Regions from separate parts of the Streptomyces sp. NPDC050548 genome, predicted to be linked through region 2. Evidence: predicted binding sites of a transcription regulator. Region 2 holds the regulator's gene; the other holds the start of a gene.
What was found. The regulator HspR, encoded in region 2, represses chaperone genes until heat shock. The targets are predictions, from matches to a motif close to TTGAGNNNNNNNNNCTCAA.

Region 1: a site for HspR is predicted at 4,957-4,975, ahead of dnaK (molecular chaperone DnaK). Genes of this name have one in related genera too.

What each region holds. Positions count from the first base shown of each region.
Region 1 covers NZ_JBITGV010000005.1:79,937-87,976, forward strand. The annotation lists gene ACIBJH_RS16010 (helix-turn-helix domain-containing protein) at 1-478, shown strand, start outside; gene ACIBJH_RS16015 (helix-turn-helix domain-containing protein) at 564-1,427, shown strand; gene ACIBJH_RS16020 (SAM-dependent methyltransferase) at 1,503-2,318, shown strand; gene narJ (nitrate reductase molybdenum cofactor assembly chaperone) at 2,540-3,037, shown strand; gene dnaK (molecular chaperone DnaK) at 3,034-4,911, opposite strand; gene ACIBJH_RS16035 (OsmC family peroxiredoxin) at 5,027-5,452, opposite strand; gene ACIBJH_RS16040 (hypothetical protein) at 5,506-7,311, opposite strand; gene ACIBJH_RS16045 (ATP-binding protein) at 7,550-8,040, opposite strand, start outside.
Region 2 covers NZ_JBITGV010000007.1:295,639-303,678, forward strand. The annotation lists gene grpE (nucleotide exchange factor GrpE) at 1-273, shown strand, start outside; gene dnaJ (molecular chaperone DnaJ) at 322-1,509, shown strand; gene ACIBJH_RS21730 (heat shock protein transcriptional repressor HspR) at 1,515-1,964, shown strand; gene ACIBJH_RS21735 (sugar ABC transporter substrate-binding protein) at 2,246-3,352, shown strand; gene ACIBJH_RS21740 (PQQ-binding-like beta-propeller repeat protein) at 3,258-3,494, opposite strand; gene ACIBJH_RS21745 (DUF397 domain-containing protein) at 3,600-3,782, opposite strand; gene ACIBJH_RS21750 (helix-turn-helix domain-containing protein) at 3,792-4,673, opposite strand; gene ACIBJH_RS21755 (ATP-binding protein) at 4,900-5,400, shown strand; gene ACIBJH_RS21760 (ATP/GTP-binding protein) at 5,476-6,714, shown strand; gene ACIBJH_RS21765 (RloB family protein) at 6,794-7,309, shown strand; gene ACIBJH_RS21770 (Uma2 family endonuclease) at 7,341-7,958, shown strand; gene ACIBJH_RS21775 (transglutaminase domain-containing protein) at 7,979-8,040, opposite strand, start outside.

The sequences.
Region 1 (8,040 bases), on a different contig from region 2:
GGCGCTGGTGGTCGACGCCGTCTACACGGTGGTCGCGGCGAACCGGGGCATCACGATGCTGCTGGACGGTGTGCCGGAGTCCCTGCTCCAACCACCGCTGAACGCCATGCGGTTGACGCTGCACCCCGAGGGTCTGGCGCCACGCATCCGCAATCTGGGTGAGTGGCGCGGGCATCTCCTCGCGCAGATGGAGCGGCAGATCGCGCTGCACCGGTCCGAGCCGCTGCGGGCGCTGTACGAGGAGGTCGCCGCGTATCCGGTGCCGGATGCGACCGGCGACGGGGCCGAACCGGCCGCTTCCGTACCGTACTTCGCGCTGCCGCTGCGGATCGAGCACGAGGGCCGGGTGCTGTCGTTCGTCTCCTCCATCTCCACGTTCAACACTCCGATGGATGTGACGGTCTCGGAGCTGGCGATCGAGACGCTCCTCCCGGCCGACCCGGCGACGGCCAAGTACCTTCGCAGGCTGGGGGACTGACGGATGATCACCTCCGAAGCGCTGAGACAACGGCCGGAACATGGCACACTGCCCCCAGACTTCGGCGCGTATGGGGAGGCGTGGCGTGAGTGAACGGCGACCCGCGCCCACCGTGGGTCAAGTAGTGCTGGGCAGAAGGCTCCAGGAGTTGCGCGAGGCGGCCGGCATCAAACGCGAGGAGGCCGCGCAGGTCCTGCGGGTGGCTCCGGCGACCGTACGGCGGATGGAGATGGCCGAGGTCGCGCTGAAAGTGCCGTACGTACAGGTGCTGTTGAGCACGTACGGGGTGGCCGACGAGGAGGCCGACGCGTTCGTCGCGCTCACCGAGGAGGCGAATCAGCCGGGTTGGTGGCAGCGGTTCCACGATGTGCTGCCGGAGTGGTTCAGCCTGTATGTGAGCCTGGAGGGTGCGGCCGGGCTGATCCGTTCGTACGAACCGCACTTCGTGCCGGGCCTCTTGCAGACCGAGGACTACGCGCGGGCCGTGATGGAGGCCGGGACGATCGGGCAGACCGGTCCCGAGACCATCGAGCGGCATGTGTCCCTGCGGATGGCCCGCCAGGGGCTGTTGGAGCGGGACAATCCGCCGCACCTGTGGGTGATCATGGACGAGACGGTGTTGCGGCGTCCGGTGAGCATGCGCGGCGAGGTGATGCGCGAACAGCTGGACAGGCTGCTGGAGTTCGGCGAGCGCGACCGGGTGACGCTCCAGGTCGCGGAGTTCGAGAACGGCCCGCATCCGGGGACGTACGCCCCGTTCTCACTGTTCCGTTTCGCCGAACCGGAGCTGCCCGACATGGTGTTCACCGAGTATCTGACCGGCGCCCTGTATCTGGACTCCCGTACCGAGGTCTCCGCGCATCTGGAGGTCCTCGACCACATGACGGCGCACGCCGCGTCCGCGCAGCGCACCAAGAAGATCCTGCGGGACTACCGCGAGACCTTCTAGCCCGGCCCGGCAGCGCACGGCAGCACACAGCACGGCCCGGCACCCCGACCCGAACTCCAGAGGAGACGACACCGCATGACCGGATCCGAAGCCGCGCCCACCCGTATCGACACCAGCCGGCCGCATCCGGCGCGGGTGTACGACTGGTGGCTCGGCGGCAAGGACAACTACCCGGTGGACGAGGAGCTGGCGCGCCGGATCCTCGCCTCGGACGGCACGGCGGTGCGCGGGGCACGGGCCAACCGGCGGTTCATGCACCGGGCGACACGGGCCGCCGCCGAGGCCGGGATACGTCAGTTCCTGGACATCGGCACCGGCATCCCCACCGAGCCGAACCTGCACCAGGTGGCACAGAGTGTCGCCCCGGACGCGAAGGTCGTGTACGCGGACAACGACCCGATCGTGCTGCGGCACGCGGAGGCCCTGCTGCACGGCGCGCCCGAGGGCAGCACCGAGTATGTGCACGCCGACGTGCGTGACCCGGACACGATCCTGCGGCTGGCCGGCGAGACCCTCGACTTCGCGCAGCCGGTCGCGCTGTCGCTGGTCGCGCTCACCCACTATCTGGGGGACGACCCCGACGGCGACGACGTGTACGGCCTGATCAAGCGGTACGTCGACGTCCTCGCCCCGGGCAGCTACCTGACCCTTTCGCAGGTCGCTCCGGATCTCAGCCCCGAGGCCATCGCCAAGGCGGCCGAGCACTTCCGGCGCAGCGGCACCCCGTTCTACCCGCGCTCGCTGGGCGAGTTCTCGCGCTTCTTCGACGGTCTGGAGCTGCTCGGCCCGGGCGTGATCGCCGTCTACGGCTGGCGTCCCGAGCCGGAGGACGTGGCCGCGCAGGCGGAGGGCATCGTCCCGGTCTACGGCGGGGTCGCCGTCAAGCACTGACCCGTACGGCTGCTGTGAACGGGTGCGCTCCCCTGCCCCGCCCTAGGTTCGACATCACGGGCGAGCAAGGGAGCGCAGGTGACGGACACGTGGACACCGCCCGCCGGGCCGGCCGGGCGCCGTGGGGCAAAGACGAAATATTGTATACAGAATCCTGTAGCCACCTGGGGTGAGGCAATCGACCTCTCCGCCGCCGCACACGTCCACGCGATGGAGGCCTGATGCCCTCGGACGCCGTGCTGTACCAGGCGGCCGCGCTCTGCCTGACCTACCCCGACGACGACTTCCGCGCCCGGCTCCCGCTGCTGCGCGAAGCCGCGCCGCAGCTGCGGGAGTTCGCCGACCACGCGGCCCTCACGCCGCCGCGGGAACTGGCCGCGCACTATGCCGAGGTCTTCGGCCCCGAGAACCGGCACAGCCTGTATCTGAGCCGGTGGCACGGCGGCGGCACCCGTGCGCACGGTATGTCCCTGGTCGGCTTCAAGGAGCTGTACCGCGCGCACGGGCTGGAGTTCACCGGTGAGGAGCTGCCCGACTTCCTGCCCGCGGTCCTGGAGTTCACGTCCCGCACCGGCAATCTCGACCTGCTCACCGAGTACCGCACCGCGCTGGACCGACTCCGCGCCCGGCTGGCCGACTTCGGCACGCCGTACGCGTCCGTCCTGGACGCCGTCTGCGCCACCCTGCCGACCGCGTCCGGCGGGCGGACCGTGAGCTAGGCCGCGCCGCCCTTCGGCTCGCGTTCGTCGTCGACGATCTCCGCGTCGACGACGCCTTCCTCCTCCTGGGGCGAGGTGTGTTCCGTGGGGGTCTCCGTCTGTTCCGTGGGTGACTGCTGGGCGGCCGCCTGGGCGTACATCGCCTGCCCCATCCGCTGGCTGACGGTGGCGAGTTTCTCCACGGCCGCACGCAACTCAGCGGTGTCCGCGTCGTGTTCGAGGAGACCTTTCACCTCCGTGGCCGCCGCCGCGACCTCGGTCCTGGTGTCGGCCGGGATGCGTTCCTCGTTCTCGCGGACGAACTTCTCGGTCTGGTAGACGAGTTGTTCGGCCTGGTTGCGGGTCTCGGCGGCCTCGCGGCGCCTGCGGTCCTCGTCGGCGTACTGTTCGGCCTCGCGCATCATGCGGTCGATGTCGTCCTTGGGGAGCGCGGAGCCGCCGGTGACGGTCATCTTCTGTTCGCGGCCGGTGGCCAGGTCCTTGGCGGAGACGTGCATGATTCCGTTGGCGTCGATGTCGAAGGCGACCTCGATCTGCGGGACCCCGCGCGGGGCGGGCGGCAGGCCGGTGAGGTCGAAGACGCCCAACTTCTTGTTGTACGCGGCGATTTCGCGTTCACCCTGGTAGACCTGGATGCCGACCGAGGGCTGGTTGTCGGTGGCGGTGGTGAAGATCTCCGAACGCCGGGTGGGGATGGTCGTGTTGCGTTCGATGAGCTTCGTCATGATGCCGCCCTTGGTCTCGATGCCCAGGGACAGCGGGGTGACATCGAGGAGCAGGACGTCCTTGACGTCGCCGCGGATGACGCCGGCCTGGAGGGCGGCGCCGACCGCCACGACCTCGTCGGGGTTGACGCCCTTGTGCGGGTCCTTGCCGGTGAGTTCCTTGACGAGGTCGGTGACGGCGGGCATCCGGGTCGAGCCGCCGACGAGGATGACGTGGTCGACGGCGGAGAGTTTGACGCCGGCGTCCTTGACCGCCTGGTGGAAGGGGGTCTTGCAGCGGTCGAGGAGATCGGCGGTGAGTTCCTGGAACTGGGCGCGGGTCAGTTTCTCGTCGAGGTGCATCGGGCCGTCGGCGGAGGCGGTGATGTAGGGGAGGTTGATCGTCGTCTCGGTGGCCGAGGAGAGTTCGATCTTCGCCTTCTCGGCGCCCTCGCGCAGGCGCTGCAGCGCCATCTTGTCCTTGCCGAGGTCGATGCCGTACTGGCCCTGGAACTTCTTGACCAGGTACTCCATGACCCGCTGGTCCCAGTCGTCGCCGCCGAGGTGGGTGTCGCCGTTGGTGGCCTTGACCTCGATGACGCCGTCGCCGATCTCCAGGAGGGAGACGTCGAAGGTGCCGCCGCCGAGGTCGAAGACGAGGACGGTCTGTTCCTCGCCGCGGTCGAGGCCGTAGGCGAGGGCGGCGGCGGTCGGTTCGTTGATGATCCGCAGGACCTTGAGGCCCGCGATCTCGCCGGCCTCCTTGGTGGCCTGGCGCTGGGAGTCGTCGAAGTAGGCGGGGACGGTGATCACCGCGTCGGTGACGTCCTCGCCGAGGTAGGCCTCCGTGTCCCGCTTCAGTTTCTGCAGCACGCGCGCGGACAACTCCTGGGCGCGGTACCGCGTTCCGTCGATGGCGCCCGTGTCCGGGAACCGCCAGTCGGTGTTGCCCATGTGGCGTTTCACCGAGCGCGCGGTGCGCTCGATGTTGGTCACGGCCTGCCGTTTGGCGACCTCGCCGACCAGTACCTCGCCGTTCTTGGCGAAGGCCACGACCGAGGGTGTGGTCCTCGCTCCCTCGGCGTTGGCGACGACCGTCGCCTCCCCGCCCTCCAGCACCGCGACCACCGAGTTCGTGGTCCCCAGATCGATCCCGACCGCTCGTCCCATAGCCGTCCCCTTCCGCCAGGCGCTGCCCGATCTCCAGCACAAAACTTGAGTGGCGGAAAGTCAATGCCGCACCCGTTTTCGGGGTGCGGCATCGAGGTGGGAGCGGGGGCCGGGGTCAGGCGGATTCGACCGTCAGCGTGATCGTCGTACCCGTGAGCGCCTGGCTGACCGGGCAGTTCTTCTTGGCGTCCTCGGCGGCGGCCGCGAAGCCGGCCGCGTCCAGGCCGGGAACCTCACCGCGGACGGTGAGGTGGATGCCGGTGATGCCCTCGCCGGGCTGGAAGGTCACGTCGGCCTTGGTCTCCAGGCGGGTGGGCGGGGTGCCCGCGCCGGTGAGGCCGTGCGACAGCGCCATCGAGAAGCAGCTGGAGTGGGCGGCCGCGATCAGTTCCTCGGGGCTCGTCTTGCCGTTGGCCTCCTCGGCGCGCGACGCCCACGTCACCGGCTGCACACCGATGCCTGACGAGTCGAAGGTGACCTCGCCGCTGCCCTTGATGAGTTCGCCTTCCCAGACGGTGTGTGCGGTGCGCGTGGTAGCCACGGTGATTCCTTTCGAAGCGGATGTCGTTCGAGGCCATCCGATCACATTCCGGTTCAGCGCACCCGGAAGACCGGCCCACGCGGGGTGAACGGCAGGCGAGCACCTTGTGGAATCAGATAGGCGTGCTCGCGCCGCACCCTCAGTACGTCGCACCAGCCGTCGGTGATGACGAGGACGGGCGCGCCCGGCGGGAAGTCGTCGGCGCGGTGCAACAGGTCGATTCCTGGCTGGAGTACGGTGCCGCCGCGGCCGTGCACGCGCACCCGGCCGGCGATGTCGGTGACCGGTACATAGCCCGCGTCGTGCGGGGCCGCGTCGCAGAACACGACCCGGGCGGCCGGTACGTCACGGGCCTCGGCGTACGAGGCGATCGCGCCCAGCGCCTTGCCGAGGAGGGTGCGGTCCATGGAGCCGGAGGTGTCGAGGACGACGCCGAAGGTGCAGCGGGCGACCTCCTCGGGCGGGAAATGGTGGCCCGCGCGCGGGATGTCGGGAGTGGAGGACTGGCGGCGCGAGGGACGGGCGTACGACCGTACGGGCTCCGGGCGGGGTACGAACTCGTCGAACCAGCGGGCGAGTTGGGCGTCCCAGGGCAGGGGCGGATGGCTCAGCGCGCGGATCTCCTCGACCAACCCGCCGGGCAGGAAGCCGCGTTCGTGCCGCTGGTGCAGATCCAGGCCGCGGGCGAGGCCGCGTCGGTAGAACTCGTCGAGGTCGACGTAGTCGCGCGGGCTGCCGAGCGGGCCACCGAGGAGGTCTCCGGTGCCCTTGCCGCGCAGGGTGGCCAGGCGGCGGGTGCGGCGCAGGTCGGCGGTGATGCGGTCGTAGACCTCCTCGGCGGAGAGGTCCTTCAACTCCGGGTCGTACAGCAGGCCTTCGGGCATCGTGCCGATGTCCATCTCGCGCAGCCAGCCGTTGATGACGTAGTCGGCGGCGACGTTGAAGAGGAACGGGTCGCGGGTGCCGCAGCGGTCGCCGTGGCGCAGGGCGGCGTGCAGCATCTCGTGGGCGAGGACGAACCGCCATTCCTCGTCGTCGAACTGACGCAGCGGGTTGATGTAGATCTCGGCGGCCTCGGTGTCGACGGCGGCGACGGAGATGCCGTGGGCGCGGGCGAGTTCGGCGTCGGCGACGAGGGTGATACCGGCCGCGATGCCGCCGAGCAGCGGGTAGTTGGAGACGAACCAGCTCAGGGCGCGCTCCCAGGGGTGCAGCCGGGTCGGGCCGCCGTACATCGAGTCGCGGCGGCCGCCGGCGAGGTCCATGGCGACGGACATGGTCCGGGTGAGGGCGCTCGCGAAGGCGATCTGCCAGTCCACGGGGGTCCCGGGCCAGCCCTGCCACGGTACGAGCCGCTGGTCGGGGTCGCTGCCCGCCGTACCGCAGTGTTCGTAGGCGGCCGGGATGCCGTCGCGGCGCCAGCGGGCCGCGAGTTGTTCCTCGTCACCCGAGGGGTAGGCGGCGGGCAGGTTCTCGGGGGTGCGGCCGATGGGGAAGGTGAGCAGGAAGCGGTTGACGACGACGCAGCGGGCCGCGAGGTCGAAGCGGTCGGGCTGTTCGCGCTCGCCCTTCGCACCGGGTACGTGGCCGAAGCCGAGGTGGATGAGCGCGTGCGCGATCGCCCAGGCCCATTCGGCGGGTTCGGCGAGCCGGGTGGGGTGCGCGTGGAGATACCCGTTGGAGTTGACCAGTACGAGCCCGTCGCGTGGCGCGGCCCGGCAGTCCTCCTCCCGGCACAGCTCGAAGTCGATCGCGGCGAGCGCGGGGTTGGCCCACACGAGCTTCAGTCCGGCCGCGAACGCCTCGGTCGCCGGGTCGGGTTTCTTCTTCTCAGGGCCCTTCTTGCGGGTACGGCTCACGGGCCGACCTCCGGCACGGGAGCGGGCCGAAGCGGTGCCCTCGTGGAGCCGGGCGCGAGCGCCGTCCGCGCCCAGGTGATGCCGAACTCCCCTGCCATGACGGCCTGTTCACCGCCGCGTCGGCGGCCCCGGGCGCGGCACAGGCCCGATGGTGCGACCCGGCGCCGACGACCGGGGCCGCCCCGAGCCCGGGGCTCACCGAACTGCCTTGCCATGACGGCCCGTTCACTACCCCACCTCATCGGCGCGCCTCCACCAGCCGGGGCATGTCCCGGGCCGCCTCCACCAGGAACCAGGCCGGGAGGACCGGGTTGCCGTCGTCGTCCGAGGCGATGACGCTCTGGGCCACCTCGACGGAGATCTCGGCGAGTTGGACGAGGAGGGACTTGGCGCGGTACGCGGTCTGGCGGCCGTTGGCCGACAAGTGGTCCTTGCTGGCGGGGAGTTCCTTGATGAGGCGGCCCCGGAAGGACTCCGCGAGGTAGTAGAGGAGGTCGCGGTCCTCGGTGCGGTTCGGCCAGCGGGCGTCGCCCTTGAGGACGGCCTCGATGCCGAAGCGGCTGCGCACGATCTTGACGTAGCCGCAGAACGCGACCGCGTGGGCGGGCGTCAGCGTGCCGTGCGCGACGACCTTGAGGGTGTCCTCGTCGAGGTCGGGTCCGAAGGAGCCCAGCGCGTCGGAGAGCATGTGCCAGGAGCGGGGCGTGGAGAAGGGCTCCTCGGTCTTCG
Region 2 (8,040 bases):
CTGGAGACCGCCGCGGCGAAGATGGGACTGCAGCAGTTCGGCAAGGAGGGCGAGCCCTTCGACCCGACGATCCACGAGGCGCTCATGCACTCGTACGCGCCGGACGTCACCGAGACGACCTGCGTGGCGATCCTGCAGCCCGGGTATCGCATCGGCGAGCGCACCATCCGCCCCGCGCGGGTGGCCGTCGCCGAGCCGCAGCCCGGCGCGCAGGCGGTCAAGGACGAGTCCGAGGCCGCCGACGAGAAGGACAACGGCCCTGAGGAGGGCTGACGCACACACCGGGCGGGCAGACACCGGGCGGAAGGAGGGACGTCGAGGATGAGCACCAAGGACTTCATCGAGAAGGACTACTACAAGGTCCTCGGCGTCCCCAAGGACGCCACCGAGGCCGAGATCAAGAAGGCGTACCGGAAGCTCGCCCGCGAGTTCCACCCGGACGCCAACAAGGGCAACGCCAAGGCCGAGGAGCGCTTCAAGGAGATCTCCGAGGCCCACGACATCCTCGGTGACCCCAAGAAGCGCAAGGAGTACGACGACGCCCGCTCGCTCTTCGGCAACGGCGGCTACCGCCCGGGGCCGGGCGGCGCGGGCGGCGGCAACTTCAACTTCGACCTGGGCGACCTCTTCGGAGGCGGCGCCCAGGGCGGTGGCACCGGTGCCCCCGGCGGCTTCGGCGGCGGCATCGGCGACGTCTTCGGCGGCCTGTTCAACCGGGGCGGCGCGGGGACGACCCGTACCCAGCCCAGGCGCGGCCAGGACATCGAGTCCGAGGTCACGCTCAGCTTCACGGAGGCCATCGAAGGGGCCACGGTCCCGCTGCGGATGTCCTCGCAGCAGCCCTGCAAGGCCTGTTCGGGCACCGGCGACAAGAACGGCACACCGCGCGTGTGCCCGACCTGCGTCGGCACCGGCCAGGTGGCGCGCGGCTCCGGCGGCGGCTTCTCGCTGACGGACCCGTGCCCGGACTGCAAGGGCCGGGGCCTGATCGCCGAGCACCCGTGCGCCGAGTGCAAGGGCAGCGGGCGCGCCAAGTCGTCGCGGACCATGCAGGTCCGGATCCCCGCGGGGGTCACGGACGGCCAGCGCATCCGGCTGCGCGGCAAGGGCGCACCGGGTGAACGGGGCGGTCCCGCGGGCGACTTGTACGTCATGGTGCACGTCGACACGCACCCCGTGTTCGGCCGCAAGGACGACAACCTCACGGTGACGGTCCCGGTGACGTTCGCCGAGGCGGCGCTGGGCGGCGAGGTCAGGGTGCCCACCCTGGGCGGGCCCCCGGTGACGCTGAAGCTGCCGCCGGGCACCCCCAACGGCCGCACCATGCGGGCCCGCGGCAAGGGCGCCTTCCGCAAGGACGGCACCCGGGGAGACCTTCTCGTGACCGTCGAGGTGAGTGTCCCGAAGGACGTCACGGGGAATGCTCGTGACGCACTTGAGGCGTACAGAGAGGCCACTGCGGGTGAGGACCCGCGGGCGGAGCTGTTCCAGGCCGCGAAGGGAGCATGAGAGAGATGGACGGCCGTCGACGCAACCCGTACGAGCTGACCGAGGAGACCCCGGTCTACGTCATCTCGGTGGCGGCCCAGCTCTCCGGCCTGCACCCGCAGACGCTGCGCCAGTACGACCGCCTCGGCCTGGTCTCCCCGGACCGCACGGCCGGGCGCGGCCGGCGCTACTCGGCCCGTGACATCGAACTGCTGCGCACCGTCCAGCAGTTGTCGCAGACCGAGGGCATCAACCTGGCCGGCATCAAGCGCATCATCGAGCTGGAGAACCAGGTCGTGGCGCTCCAGCAGCGCGTCGCCGAACTCCAGGCGGCGGTCGACGGAGCGGCGGCGGCGATCCAGCAGCGGGAGGCGGCGGTGCACGCTTCGTACCGGCGCGACCTGGTCCCGTACCAGGAGGTCCAGCAGACCAGCGCGCTGGTGGTGTGGCGGCCGAAGCGGCAGTCCTCGGACTGACGCGCCGACAAACTGTGAAGGAGCCCGGAGGCTCACCCGCCTCCGGGCCCCGTCCCGGTTGTGCGATCTTTGCCCACTCATGAACTCCCGTTGAGTGGAGGGTCGGTAAAGAGCGTTTGGATGGGGTTCCGCAACGTCTCCACATACCAAACGGAACGTGGCGTTGCCATCTCGTTAAGTAGTTCCGCTTGACGCCGATGGCCGCAGCCGCGTTGGCTTTTCAGTCACCTGGGTTGCAATGCTGCGCCCACGTCCGGACGGCACCAGAAGTGAGCTCACCAATGCGTCGTATCGCCATATCCGTGGCCGCGTCCTCGCTGGCCCTGCCCCTGGCCGCCTGTGGCGTGCTCAACTCGTCGGGGAGCAGCTCGGACGCCACCCCGGCCAAGGGCAACGACATCACGGTGGGCGTCCTCATGCCGGAGAAGACGAACACGCGGTACGCGGAGTTCGACTTCCCGATCATCAAGTCGACGGTCAGCGAACTGACCGACAAGAAGGGCAAGGCCGAGTACGAGAACGCGGGCGGTGTCGCGAGCGTCCAGGACACGCAGATGCAGAAGATGATCGACCAGAAGGTCGACATCATCATCCTCGACTCCGTCGACTCGCACCTCATCCTGCCCATGGTGAAGAAGGCCAAGGCCGCCGGCATCCCCGTCATCGCCTACGACCGCCTGGCCGAGGGACCGATCGACGCGTACGTCTCCTTCGACGGCGAACTCGTCGGCGAGGTGCAGGGCCGCTCCCTGGTCGAGGCGCTCGGCAGCGACGTGGACACCTCCGACAAGGTCGTCATGATCAACGGCTCGCCGACCGACCCCAACGCCGGGGTGTTCAAGGCGGGGGCGCTGTCCGAGCTGCAGGGCAAGGTGACGGTCGCCGCGAGCTACAACACCAAGGCCTGGGACCCGGTCATCGCCCAGAAGGAGATGACCGAGGCGATCGACAAGCTCGGCAAGGACAACATCGCCGCGGTGTACTCCGCCAACGACGCCATGGCCGGCGGCATCGTCAAGGCCCTGCAGAACGCGGGCGTGACGAAGATGCCGCCCATCACCGGCCAGGACGCCGAACTCACCGCGGTGCAGCGGATCGTGACCGGCGAGCAGTACATGAGCGTCTACAAGCCCTACCCCGACCTCGCCGAGGCCGCCGCGAAGATCGCGGTCGCCAGGGTCCAGGGCAAGGACATCGAGTTCGACGCCCTCACCCGTGACTCGGTGGACAGCCCCACCAACAAGAAGATCCCGGCGCAGCTGGTGTCCGTGGTCGCGCTGACGAAGGACAACATCAAGACGACGGTGGTCGCGGACGGGATCTACAAGATCTCCGACATCTGCACCAGCAAGTACAAGACGGCTTGCGACGCGGCCGGGTTGAAGTAGCGGGGGTTCGGTCGGCGGCGCCGACGGCGCGGACCCGCCCGTCGTCGCTGCCCACGTACGCGACCCCGCCGGCCACGGCGGGCGAGGGGCGTACGGCCCCGCCGAACGCGCTGAGCACCGGCACCACGGCTCCGGCGGTCACCCGGTCGACGCCTTTGGCTCCCGGGGCGGCGGCGCCCCTTAGGGCGGCGTACGCAAGCGCGGCGCGTCGAGGCCGAGTTCGTGTGTTTCGGCCCGAAGTCGGGTCTCAGCCCTGGGACTTGACGTGCCGCAGGAGGGCGGCGAGTTGCTCCGGCGCGGCGGCCAGGATGACGTCCGGGGTGTCGCTCTCGCGGAGGCGGATCGTTTTGTCGGGGGCGGTGGCGAGGTAGAGGCAGTTCTGGTCGGGGGCTCCGCTGAACGAGGACTTCTGCCAGTGCGGTTCGGACATGCGGGCCTCCTAGAGCGTGTAGAGCAGGTGCTGGATGAGGGAAAGGGAGTCCTTCACCGAGTGTGCTTCGGGGGCCAACGATACGTCGACGGGATCAAGGGCGTTGTCGGCGAGCCGGGCGAACAGCGAGCTGTACTGCTCCAGTTGGGTCGGCTCGCGCAGGTAGTCGGTGCCCGTCGCGCGGTCCAGGACCACGGTGCCGAGCCGCGACGCGCGGGGGACGGCATGGACGAAGTTCCCGCTGAGTGCTGCGTACGCCTGCGCGCTGAACGGATAGACCTGGATGGTCACGTGGGGGAAGCGGGCCAACTCGATGAGCCGCACCAGCTGTTCGCGTACGACCTGGGCGCTGCCGAACCTCATGTGCAGCGCCGCCTCGTGGATCACGGCATGGACGGAGGGCGGGTTCCTGTCGGTCAGGATGCTCTGCCGTTCCAGGCGGAACCTCACGGCTTCGTCGATGTTCCCGAAGCCCAGCTCGGGGCTGTTGAAGATGGCCCGCGCGTAGTCCGCGGTCTGGAAGATCCCGGGGATGAACAGGGACTCGTGCACCCGTAGGGCCACAGCCTGGGCTTCCAGTTCGGCGAGGTTGAGGCCGCCGGAGCCCAGGTGCTTCTTGTATGCGCTCCACCATCCCTTGCCGGTCGCCTCGGACATGGACACCAGTGCGTCAATATAGGGCTTGTCTGTGCAACCGTATGTCTGGCACAGCTCCAGGAGTCGCTCGGTCAGGATCGATGTACGGCCCAGCTCGATGTGGCTGAGCTGGGCGCGGCTCATGCCGATCCGCTGGCCTGCTTCAGCTGCGTTCAACCCCGCTTGTTCGCGCAGTTGTTTGAGCTCGAAGCCCAGGCGGTGCTGACGTTCGCTGATGGTGGTGCGTAGTCCCACTGTTACTCCTTGGCGGCTTCGTCGAAGTCTGCACTGCGCGGAGTGGTTGGTCCATCGACTTCTGCGAACAGGTTGAGATGTATAACCCTTTGCCTCTACGGTGAGTGCGGAGTCGGTTACACACCGAGTCCGCTCAACTCCCCCTGCCCATAAGCCGACAGAGCACCCGCACGCCGGGCGTCGCCATCGCCGGGCACGGACCCCTCGTACACCGGAGGCCAAACCCATGGACCCAGCCCGCCGCGCACCCCACCGCCCCGCCCAACTCACCCACGACTACAGCCTCTTCGCCCCCGCCGACGCCACCGCACCCCGCGTCTGCCGGGACTTCGTACGCGCCGTCCTCTTCACCCACGACCGCGAACCCCTCGTCATGCCCGCCGCCCTGTGCACCTCGGAACTCGTCACCAACGTCCACCTGCACACGAAGGGTTCCGCGATGATCCGCCTCCGGCTCGGCCCGGCCTGCCTCCGGGTCAGCGTCTTCGACGAGAGTCCGGACCCGCCCGTGGTCGCGCAGTCCACCGCCGGGGCGATCACCTGCTGGGGGAGGGGGCTCGCCCTCGTCGAGGAGATGGCGGACACGTGGGGAGTCGCGGGCGAGAGGGCGGGGCGGTTCGCGAAGGGGGTGTGGTTCGAGCTGGGTGGGTTCACGGGCGCGCCACCTGTCCGCATGACAGATCTTTCGGCGGACCTTGCTTGGCCGTACGCTGGAGACAGAAGCTGATTCCTGCGAGTTTTCCGCACAGAATGTGTTCTGACCTCAGAAGGGAGGTGATGGGCTGTGCTCCTGAGTTTCCGGATGGCGAACCATCGATCCCTCAGGGAAGAGCAGCAACTGTTGCTCGCGCCGGTGTATGACGCCGACCGGCCGGAAGGTACGGAGCGGCCGGCGGTCCCGGTGGTGGCGGTCTTCGGGGCGAACGCCGCAGGCAAGTCGAACGTGGTGGACGCGTTGCGCTACATGGCCCGCATGGTGCGCTCGTCACATCGTGAGGCGGAGCCGGGCGAGAAGATCGAGCGGTTCCCGTTCGTCCTGGACGAGGAAGCTGTGCATGAGCCGTCGTGGTACGTCGTGGACCTGCTGCTGGGCGGCACCCGGTACGCCTACGGCTTCAGTGTCGAGGACGAGCGCGTGCTCGACGAGTGGCTCTACAGCTACCCGCACGGACGCAAAAGGGTCGTCTTCCAGCGCAACGACCAGGATTTCACCTTCGGCGACACCTCACCGCGCAAGGAGCTCGACCTCGTCCGCAAGATCACCGCGCCGAACGTGCTCTTTCTGACCATCGCCGCCCGCTCCCAGCAGGAGGCGGTGCTGCCGGTCTACGAATGGTTCTTGCGGGCGCTTGCCTTCGAGTCGGGAGACTTTCGGACCAGGCGGCTGATTCTGCGGCGCATCGGCCGAATGCTTGAACACTCCGAACAGGTGCCGGCGATCGTCGGTCTTCTTCGCGCGGCGGACCTGGGCATCGTGGGGGTCGGAGCAGAGTGGGAGGAGGGCACGGGGGAGTCCCCCCGCCAGCGGGATTTCGCGATCCCCCGAGTCTGGGTGGAACAACAGGCCCGCCGAGGCACGGTCCGTCTCTCCTACGACGACCAGTCGGCGGGCACGAAGGCCCTGCTCGCGTACTCGGGCCCCGTGCTGAACGCACTGCGGGACGGAGGCCTCCTGGTCGTCGACGAGATCGACTCCAGCCTCCACCCACGGCTCACCGCTCACCTCATCCGGCTCTTCCAGCATCCGGCGACCAATCCGCGCGGGGCGCAGCTCCTGCTGACCACCCACGATGTCAGTCTTCTCGGCCGCAGCGGGGGCGAGGACATCCTCAAGCGGGACCAGGTGTGGTTCGTGGAGAAGGACGAGTACGGCGAGACGGCCCTTTTCCCGCTCTCCGACTTCAAGCCACGCCTGGAGGAGAGCCGGGAGCGCCGTTATCTCGGCGGTAGTTACGGTGCCGTACCGGTGCTCAGCGAAGAACTGTTCGCGGCAGCGGTCGCTCTGCGGGAGGGTACGGGTGGCGAGGACCCCGAAGAGTAGCGGGCGCCGTCGCCCGGCCTTTGAATCGGACCTGCGGCGGGTGGCGGGGAAGCGGGAGGCCAGACTGAGGCTGCTGGTCGTGTGCGGTGCCCAGGTGACCGAGCGGGACTACTTACGTGGACTGGTCGCCCACGTGGCCAATCCGGCCGTCACCGTCAGGATCACCACGAAGTCGTGCTCTCCCTCCCAGCTCGTCAAGTACGCGGAGGTACAACGGGACTTGTCCCCCGCCGACTTCGACGAGGTGTGGTGTGTCTTCGATGTGGACGAGTTCCTGGATGTACCGCGTGCGATCGCGATGGCCAGGGAGGCGGGCGTCGAAGTCGCGGTCTCCAACCCCTGCTTCGAGCTCTGGCTCATCCTGCACTTCGCGGTGCACACCGGGTACGCCGGGACATACCGCGAGTTGCTTCCTCACCTGACCCGGCACCTGTCCCGGTACGACAAGTCCCGGCTCGACTTCCGCCACTTCGCGGAAGGCTGGCGTGACGCGCTGACAAGGGCGAAGCCGCTCGCTCCGCAAGGCAAGGAATACGAGGTCAATCCGGCGACTGGGATGTGGTCACTGGTGGAGAGGATCGCCGGTCAGCGGTGAGGAGTTCATGTGCCGGCGAAGGGGAGCACTCGTGATCGAGACCGATGCCGAAACCGACCCGGACCAGTCCGACCTGGACGCGATCCTCTGGCGGGCGTGGAAGAATCTGGAGCCGCCAGACGGCTGTCGCGCCGAGATCATCGAGGGCGCCCTTGAGATCCAGCGCATCGGCCGCGTACGCCACGGTCTGATCGTCAACCGGCTGCGTGATGCGTTGCCCACGAGCGGGTCCGGGGACGGGTTCGGCGCCTATCAGGGACTGGCCGTTGTCCACGAGCGCAGTGTGTGGATCCCGGATCTCGTGATCGCACCACTGGAACTCCAACCGTGCGCGGATCCCGAGGACTTCGGGGTCGCCGCCTCCGCCGTGTGCCTCGTTGCCGAGGTTGTCTCGCGCGGCAGGCGCCACCAGGAACGTGACCGCGTCCGCAAACGCCGCGCTTACGCCCGCGCCGGCATCCCCGTCTACGTCATCATCGACGACTACGACGGCCACGGCACCGTTACCGTCGTGAACCACCCCCAGCCCGAAAAGGCCGACTGGAACGGAGTGCACAGCGTCCCCTACGGCACCGAAGTCACGATCCCCGAAGGCCCCGCCAAGGGATTCGTGATCGGCGAGGCGATCACCGGCCCGAAGCGGGGCTGAGACAGGACGCGACCCGGGGGCTACGCCACCCGCGTGAACTCCACCGTCACCTCCGGCGGCCCGCCCGCCACCCCCCGGTAGA